2 linked regions of the Sagittula sp. P11 genome follow. The main gene of each other region encodes a partner of the protein of the gene in region 2 in a complex. Links are inferred from orthologs where the notes say so. Each region holds a gene or a part of one and is shown on either strand. Other genes may lie near its edges.

Region 1 (3,089 bases), 1.4 Mb from region 2 along the record:
TTGCCCTTGGTGGAGTTCAGGATCGAGTCGCCCTTCTTCATCACGCCGGAGTAGACGCGGGTGAAGGTCAGCGAGCCCACGAACGGGTCGTTCATGATCTTGAATGCCAGGCCGGCGAACGGCATGGAGTCGTCCGCACGGCGCGGGATGTCACGGGTTTCCGTCTCGTCGCCCGGCTTGAAGCCCATGTAGTCGACGACGTCCAGCGGGGACGGCAGGTAGTCGACAACGGCGTTCAGCAGCGGCTGCACACCCTTGTTCTTGAACGCGGAACCGCCCAGGACCGGAACGAAGTGCAGCGCCAGCGTGCCCTTGCGCAGCAGTTTGCGCAGGGTCGGGACGTCGGGCTCTTCGCCTTCCAGGTAGGCTTCCATCGCGTCGTCGTCTTCCTCGACGGCCGCTTCGATCATCTTGCCGCGCCATTCCTCGGCGAGCTCCTTCAGCTCGTCGCGGATCGGGCCACGGACCCAGGAGGCGCCAAGGTCTTCACCCTTCCACACCCACTCTTCCATGGTCACGAGGTCGACGAGACCTTCCAGCTCGGACTCGGCGCCGATCGGCAGCGCGATCGGAACGGCGCGCGCACCGGTGCGGTCCTCGACCATGCGGACACAGTTGAAGAAGTCGGCACCGATCTTGTCCATCTTGTTGACGAAGACGATGCGCGGAACCTTGTAACGGTCGGCTTGGCGCCACACGGTTTCGGTCTGCGGTTCGACGCCGGCGTTGGCATCCAGAACGCAGACGGCACCGTCGAGAACCGCCAGCGAACGCTCGACTTCGATGGTGAAGTCGACGTGCCCGGGGGTGTCGATGATGTTCATGCGGTACTTGGTGTCATCCGTGCCCTCGGGGGTCGGATCTTCCTGCCACTGCCAGAAGGTCGTGGTCGCAGCGGAGGTGATGGTGATGCCACGCTCCTGTTCCTGCTCCATCCAGTCCATCGTGGCCGCACCGTCGTGCACCTCGCCGATGTTGTGGGATTTGCCCGTGTAGAACAGGATCCGCTCCGAGCATGTGGTCTTTCCGGCGTCGATGTGCGCCATGATACCGAAGTTGCGGTACCGTTCGAGGGGATAATCGCGTGCCATGGGTATGGGTCCTCTGGGGGTAATCTCTGCGCGGGCGCTTAACCCTCGCCTCCGATAAGTTCAAGCGTCGCGTTGCCGCGAACGGCAAAGAGCGGCCAAAGCCCGTCCCCGGGCCCGGCCACTCCGGTGTGCGGATGTGAGGAGCACCCGTTTCCCGCCCCGACTCCCGATCCGTGTCCGGAGTTCTCTCCGGCGGGATCGGGGCAGAAGGGGCGCGGGTGCTCCGGCATCTGTCTTACCAGCGGTAGTGCGAGAACGCCTTGTTGGCGTCTGCCATCTTGTGCGTGTCCTCGCGCTTCTTCACCGCGGCACCACGGGACTGGACGGCGTCGATCAGCTCACCGGCCAGACGCTCTTCCATGGTGTTTTCGTTGCGGTTGCGGGACGCGGTGATCAGCCAGCGGATGGCCAGCGCCTCGCGGCGCTCCGGACGCACTTCGACCGGCACCTGGTAAGTGGCACCACCGACGCGGCGCGAACGCACTTCGACGGACGGCTTGATGTTGTCGAGCGCCTCGTGGAAGATTTCCAGCGGCGCGCGCTTCACCTTGTTCTCGACGCGGTCGAGCGCGCCGTAGACGATGCTTTCGGCGACGGACTTCTTGCCGTCGTACATCAGGTTGTTCATGAATTTGGTCAGAACGCGGTCGCCGTACTTGGCGTCGGGCAGGACTTCGCGTTTTTCTGCGGCGTGACGACGGGACATATCAGTATCCTCTTCTTCTCTGAGTTACTTCGGACGCTTCGCGCCGTACTTCGAACGGCGCTGCTTCCGGTCCTTGACGCCCTGGGTATCCAGAACACCGCGCAGGATGTGGTAACGCACACCCGGAAGGTCTTTCACACGGCCGCCACGGATCAGGACAACGGAGTGCTCCTGAAGGTTGTGGCTTTCACCGGGGATGTAGGAGATGACCTCGTAGCCGTTGGTCAGGCGGACCTTCGCAACTTTCCGCATCGCGGAGTTCGGCTTCTTCGGGGTGGTGGTGTAGACGCGCGTGCAGACGCCGCGCTTCTGGGGGCACTGCTCCAGGTGCTGGGACTTGGAGCGCTTGACTTTGGGCTGCCGCGGCTTGCGGATCAGCTGCTGAATCGTGGGCATGTAGACGTTATCCCCGTGCTTCTCACTTGGTGCCGGGGATCGGGCCCGGCGGGTTCAGGTCTGGCCCGCTCCGTCCGGACGCCCGCGGGGCGCCCATGGGATGGGCCGGTTCGGTGCGCCGCGGGTGCGCCGGGCCAGGGCCCTTGCACACAAACGACTTTTGGTCCGCATCCGACCCCTTACCGGAGGGCCTACGCGGGGGCGTTCCAGAGGTCCCGGGCTTGCATCGCCCCGAACTTGATCGCAGTCTCTGTCATGAGACGGTGGTTCGGTATCAAACGGAAGCGCCCAGACAACGTCCGGGCGCAACGGATTGGAGGCGCGTATACGCAGAGTCGCCCCCCTTGTCAACACCGCCGCCCCCGGCCCCTCGGCAAGCGGCTCACAAGCGCCTGTCAGAGCTGCGCGGCGACCGCCGCCTTGTCGATGACCGACAGCACCTCCGCGATGCGGCCGCCCTCCACGCGATAGAACACGTTCTCGGAAAACGCCACCCGCCGCCCGTCGACGTCCAGACCAAAGAGCGCGCCCGCGGGCGTGCAGTCGAAGTCGAGCCGCACGGCGATCCACGGCGGATCGACCGCCAGAAGCGCGATCCGGAACCGCAGGTCCGGAATGGCCGCCACATCGCCCTCCAGCATCGCGCGATACCCCGCCAGCCCGATCGCCTCGTCACCGTAGCGCACCTTCCCGGCCACGAAATCGCCCAGCCGGTCCCAGTCCCGCGCGTTCAGGCAGGCGATGTAGCCGCGATAGAACGCCGCCAGCGCATCCCGATCCATTCCCGTCTCCCAAGCCACCGATGCCCCCGCTGTACCGCGGCGGCACCCCGGCGAACAGCCCCCTTCATCTTGGTTCAAATACCTCCGCCGGAGGCGGCCCGAGGAGAAGGCCGC
Region 2 (3,158 bases):
TTCATTCAGGCCTGCTACTCGCCGGTCATCGGTGACGACGGCAAGGTTCGTGCGGTCATCAAGGTCGCCTCGGACATCACCGATCGCCAGCTTGCGATCACTGACATCAAGAAATCGCTGGAGGCGCTGTCGACCGGGGACCTGACACGCCAGGTCGCGCCCTGCAACGCGCCGGACCTCAATGCGCTCGGCGAAACCTACAACGCCTGCATGACCCAGCTGGCGGAGCTGATCAAGAACGTCAAGAACGTCTCGACCGACGTGAGCCGCACCGCTGACGAGATGATGGAAACGACGGACGACCTCTCCCGCCGGACCGAAACGCAGGCGGCCACGCTGGAACAGACTGCCGCCGCCGTGGACCAGCTGACCTCCACCGCGCGCTCTGCCGCGTCAAACGCGAACGAGGTGCGCAACGTCGCCAACCAGACCCGCACCGCAGCCGAGGGCGGGCGCACCCTCGTGGCCAACCTGACTGCCGCCATGGACAAGATCGAGGGATCGTCCAGCCAGATCAGCCAGATCATCGCCGTGATCGAGGGCATCGCCTTCCAGACCAACCTGCTGGCCCTGAACGCCGGGGTAGAAGCCGCGCGCGCCGGCGATTCCGGTCGCGGCTTCGCTGTCGTGGCGTCCGAAGTCCGGGGGCTTGCGCAGCGCAGCTCCGAATCCGCGAACGAGATCAAGGCGCTGATCCAGTCCAGCTCGGAACACGTCGGGGAGGGCTCCGACCTCGTGAACCGCGCCACGACAGAGTTCGAGACGATCTTCCAGGGCGTGAACGGCATCTCCGAACGCGTGAAGGAAATTGCGCACGGCATGGAAGAGCAAAGCCAGACACTGGCGGAAATCAATGCCTCCGTTTCGCAGCTCGACCAGGTGACGCAGCAGAACGCCGCGATGGTCCAGGAGTCCCGCGATTCCGGCACCCGCCTGCAGGGCGGCGCCCGCGACCTGCTGACCGAAATCGACTTCTTCACCGTGGGCGAGGCCCGGAGTTCCGGCAGCTTCCAGCCGTACCAGGCCGCCGTCTGACAACGCCGCCCGCCCGCAGATCCGCCAAAAAGAAAAAGCCGCCCTCAAGAGGGCGGCCTTCAAGTTTCTCACTGTCCCCGACCGGCGGTTTGTGACCCGCCAGCCGCGCCGGGTCACTCTTCCTCGAGTGCCTCGACTGCTTTCTCAAGCTCGTCCTTGGAGATTTCCTTCTCCGTGACCTGCGCCTGGTCGGCGATGTGATCGATGACCTTGTCCTCGAAGATCGGCGCGCGCAGCTGCTGCTGCATCTGTGCGTTCTGGCGGACGAAGTCGAAGAAGGCACGCTCCTGACCCGGGTACTGGCGGGCCTGGTTCATGATCGCCTGCGTCATCTCGGCATCGGTCACCTCGACCTCTGCCTTCTGACCCAGCTCTGCCAGCAGCAGACCGAGGCGCACGCGGCGCTCGGCCAGCTTCATGTGCTCTTCGGTCGGCTCGATGGTGTCGTGGTTGTGGTCGTGCACGTCCGGGTTTTCTTCGTGCCACAGCTGGTGCGCGATCTGCTTGGCCTCTGCATCCAGCAGGGTCGGCGGCAGGTCGAAGGACACCATGCCGTCAAGCTGGTCCAGCAGGCCGCGCTTCATCACCTGGCGCGCCGCACCGGCGTACTCAGCCTCCAGGCGCTCGCGGATCTGGTTCTTCAGGCTCTCGAGGTCCTCGGAGCCGAACTTCTTGGCCAGCTCGTCGTCGATCTCGGCGGCCTTGGCAGCCTTCACTTCCTTGATCTTGCACTCGAAGGTCGCGTCCTTGCCGGCGAGGTTCTCCGCGCCGTACTCTTCCGGGAACTTCACCTCGACGGTCTTCTCGTCACCGGCGGACACGCCCACCAGCTGCTCTTCGAAGCCCGGGATGAAGGAGCCGGAGCCAAGCACCAGCGGGTAATCCTCTGCCGCGCCGCCCTCGAAGGCTTCGCCGTCGACCTTGCCGAGGAAGTCGAAGACCACCTGGTCGCCGTCCTCTGCCGCACCTTCCTTGGTCTCGAAGTCCTTGGCGGTGGCGGCGAGGTTGTTGAGCGCGTCGTTCACCGACTCCTCGTCGGCCTTCACCACCAGCTTCTCGACGGTGATGGTGGACAGGTCGATCTCGGGGACTTCCGGCAGCGCCTCGTAGGACATCTCGACGCGCACGTCGTCGCCTTCCTTCCACTGCTCGCCGTCCATCATCTTGACTTCCGGCTGCAGCGCCGGGCGGTCGCCGGACGTCTCGAAGTGCTCGTTCATGGCACCGTCGATGACTTCCTGCATGGTTTCGCCCAGCACGCGCGGGCCGAACTGCTTCTTCAGCAGCGCAAGAGGCACCTTGCCCTTGCGGAAGCCCTTCATCTCGATGTCCGGCTGCGCCTCTTTCAGCTTGGCAGTAACCTTCTCGTCCAGCTCGGCCGCCGTCACGGTGATGGCATAGCCGCGCTTGAGGCCTTCGTTCAGCGTCTCGGTGACCTGCATCGTCTCTTCCCTCGAATGAAGACGCGCCCCACGATGGGGGCGCAATTGAATTTGGCACCTTCTATTGACCTGCGCACAACAGTGCAAGCGGGTTTGGCCGCCGCAGCGTGCCCCTGGCAGGCCTCCGGGCCTCCCCTTGCCGCTTCCGGTCCTCGAAGCCGGTACAGCCCGACCAGCGGGCCTCCATCCGATCTGCCGGCAACCCGTCTTCGGCAGCGATTCGTGGCCCCGGGTGACCGCAACGGAACCGAGGGCCGGCAATGCCCGCAGCCGCCCCCCGGACCCCGGCGGGCGGCCTCGCCCGGCCTCCCGACGCGAACCGGCCCGGGCGCGCTCACTCCGGCTGCGTGTGCCCCAGGTCGTCGTCGCCACGTCCCGAAAGGAACACACCCAGCCCGTGCAGGCTGTCGACCCGTTCGGACATCGCGCGTACGATGATCAGCACCGGCACCGCCACGAACATGCCCACCACCGACCAGGCCCAGCCCCAGAAGGCCACCGCCACGAACACCGCCACCGGGTTCAGGTTCAGGCTGCGTCCCACGGCATAGGGCGTCACGAGCTGCCCCTCGATGCTGGTGAGCACGAAGTATGTGGCCGCGGCCAGCCCCGCCGCACCCACGGTGTCGAACGACACGATGCCGATTGCAAAGGTCAGCGCCACTCCGGCCAGCGCCCCGA

Evidence for each region.
Region 1: the proteins of tig (region 2) and rpsG are in contact, whole or in part, in a crystal structure (PDB 3GTY), measured with the Thermotoga maritima proteins. The link is inferred for Sagittula sp. P11 from one-to-one orthologs. Residues at the interface, in WP_004081061.1 of Thermotoga maritima: Glu122, Val124, Val129, Leu130, Tyr133, Glu188, Gly259, Ile262, Tyr263, Glu266, Ser270, Glu273, Gln274, Glu277, Arg308, Gln311, Ile312, Ser315, Tyr316, Glu325, Arg329, Arg336, Leu363, Phe366, Trp367, Arg373, Leu377, Arg381, Leu384, Glu387; in WP_004081843.1 of Thermotoga maritima: Lys34, Lys52, Lys55, Glu59, Arg62, Gln63, Glu66, Asn67, Lys69, Val71, Arg95, Ala109, Lys110, Lys111, Gly112, Arg113, Pro114, Glu117, Glu121, Ile124, Ala125, Tyr127, Asn128, Asn129, Thr130, Gly131, Lys135, Asp139, Arg142, Met143.

The regions. Positions count from the first base shown.
Region 1 is NZ_CP021913.1:1,640,574-1,643,662, forward strand. The notes cover bases 63-2,838. They hold rpsG (30S ribosomal protein S7), read right to left. Parts: upstream 1,798-2,838; coding sequence 1,327-1,797; downstream 63-1,326. Other genes in these bases: fusA (elongation factor G), read right to left, coding at 63-1,091; rpsL (30S ribosomal protein S12), read right to left, coding at 1,822-2,193; CDO87_RS08065 (ester cyclase), read right to left, coding at 2,589-2,838. Outside these bases: more of fusA, read right to left, coding at 1-62; more of CDO87_RS08065, read right to left, coding at 2,839-2,975.
Region 2 is NZ_CP021913.1:272,486-275,643, forward strand. The notes cover bases 314-3,158. They hold tig (trigger factor), read right to left. Parts: upstream 2,478-3,158; coding sequence 1,149-2,477; downstream 314-1,148. Other genes in these bases: CDO87_RS01365 (methyl-accepting chemotaxis protein), read left to right, coding at 314-1,035; CDO87_RS01375 (AI-2E family transporter), read right to left, coding at 2,812-3,158. In the rest of the region: more of CDO87_RS01365, read left to right, coding at 1-313. UniProt on the Bacillus subtilis protein: Involved in protein export. Acts as a chaperone by maintaining the newly synthesized protein in an open conformation. Functions as a peptidyl-prolyl cis-trans isomerase.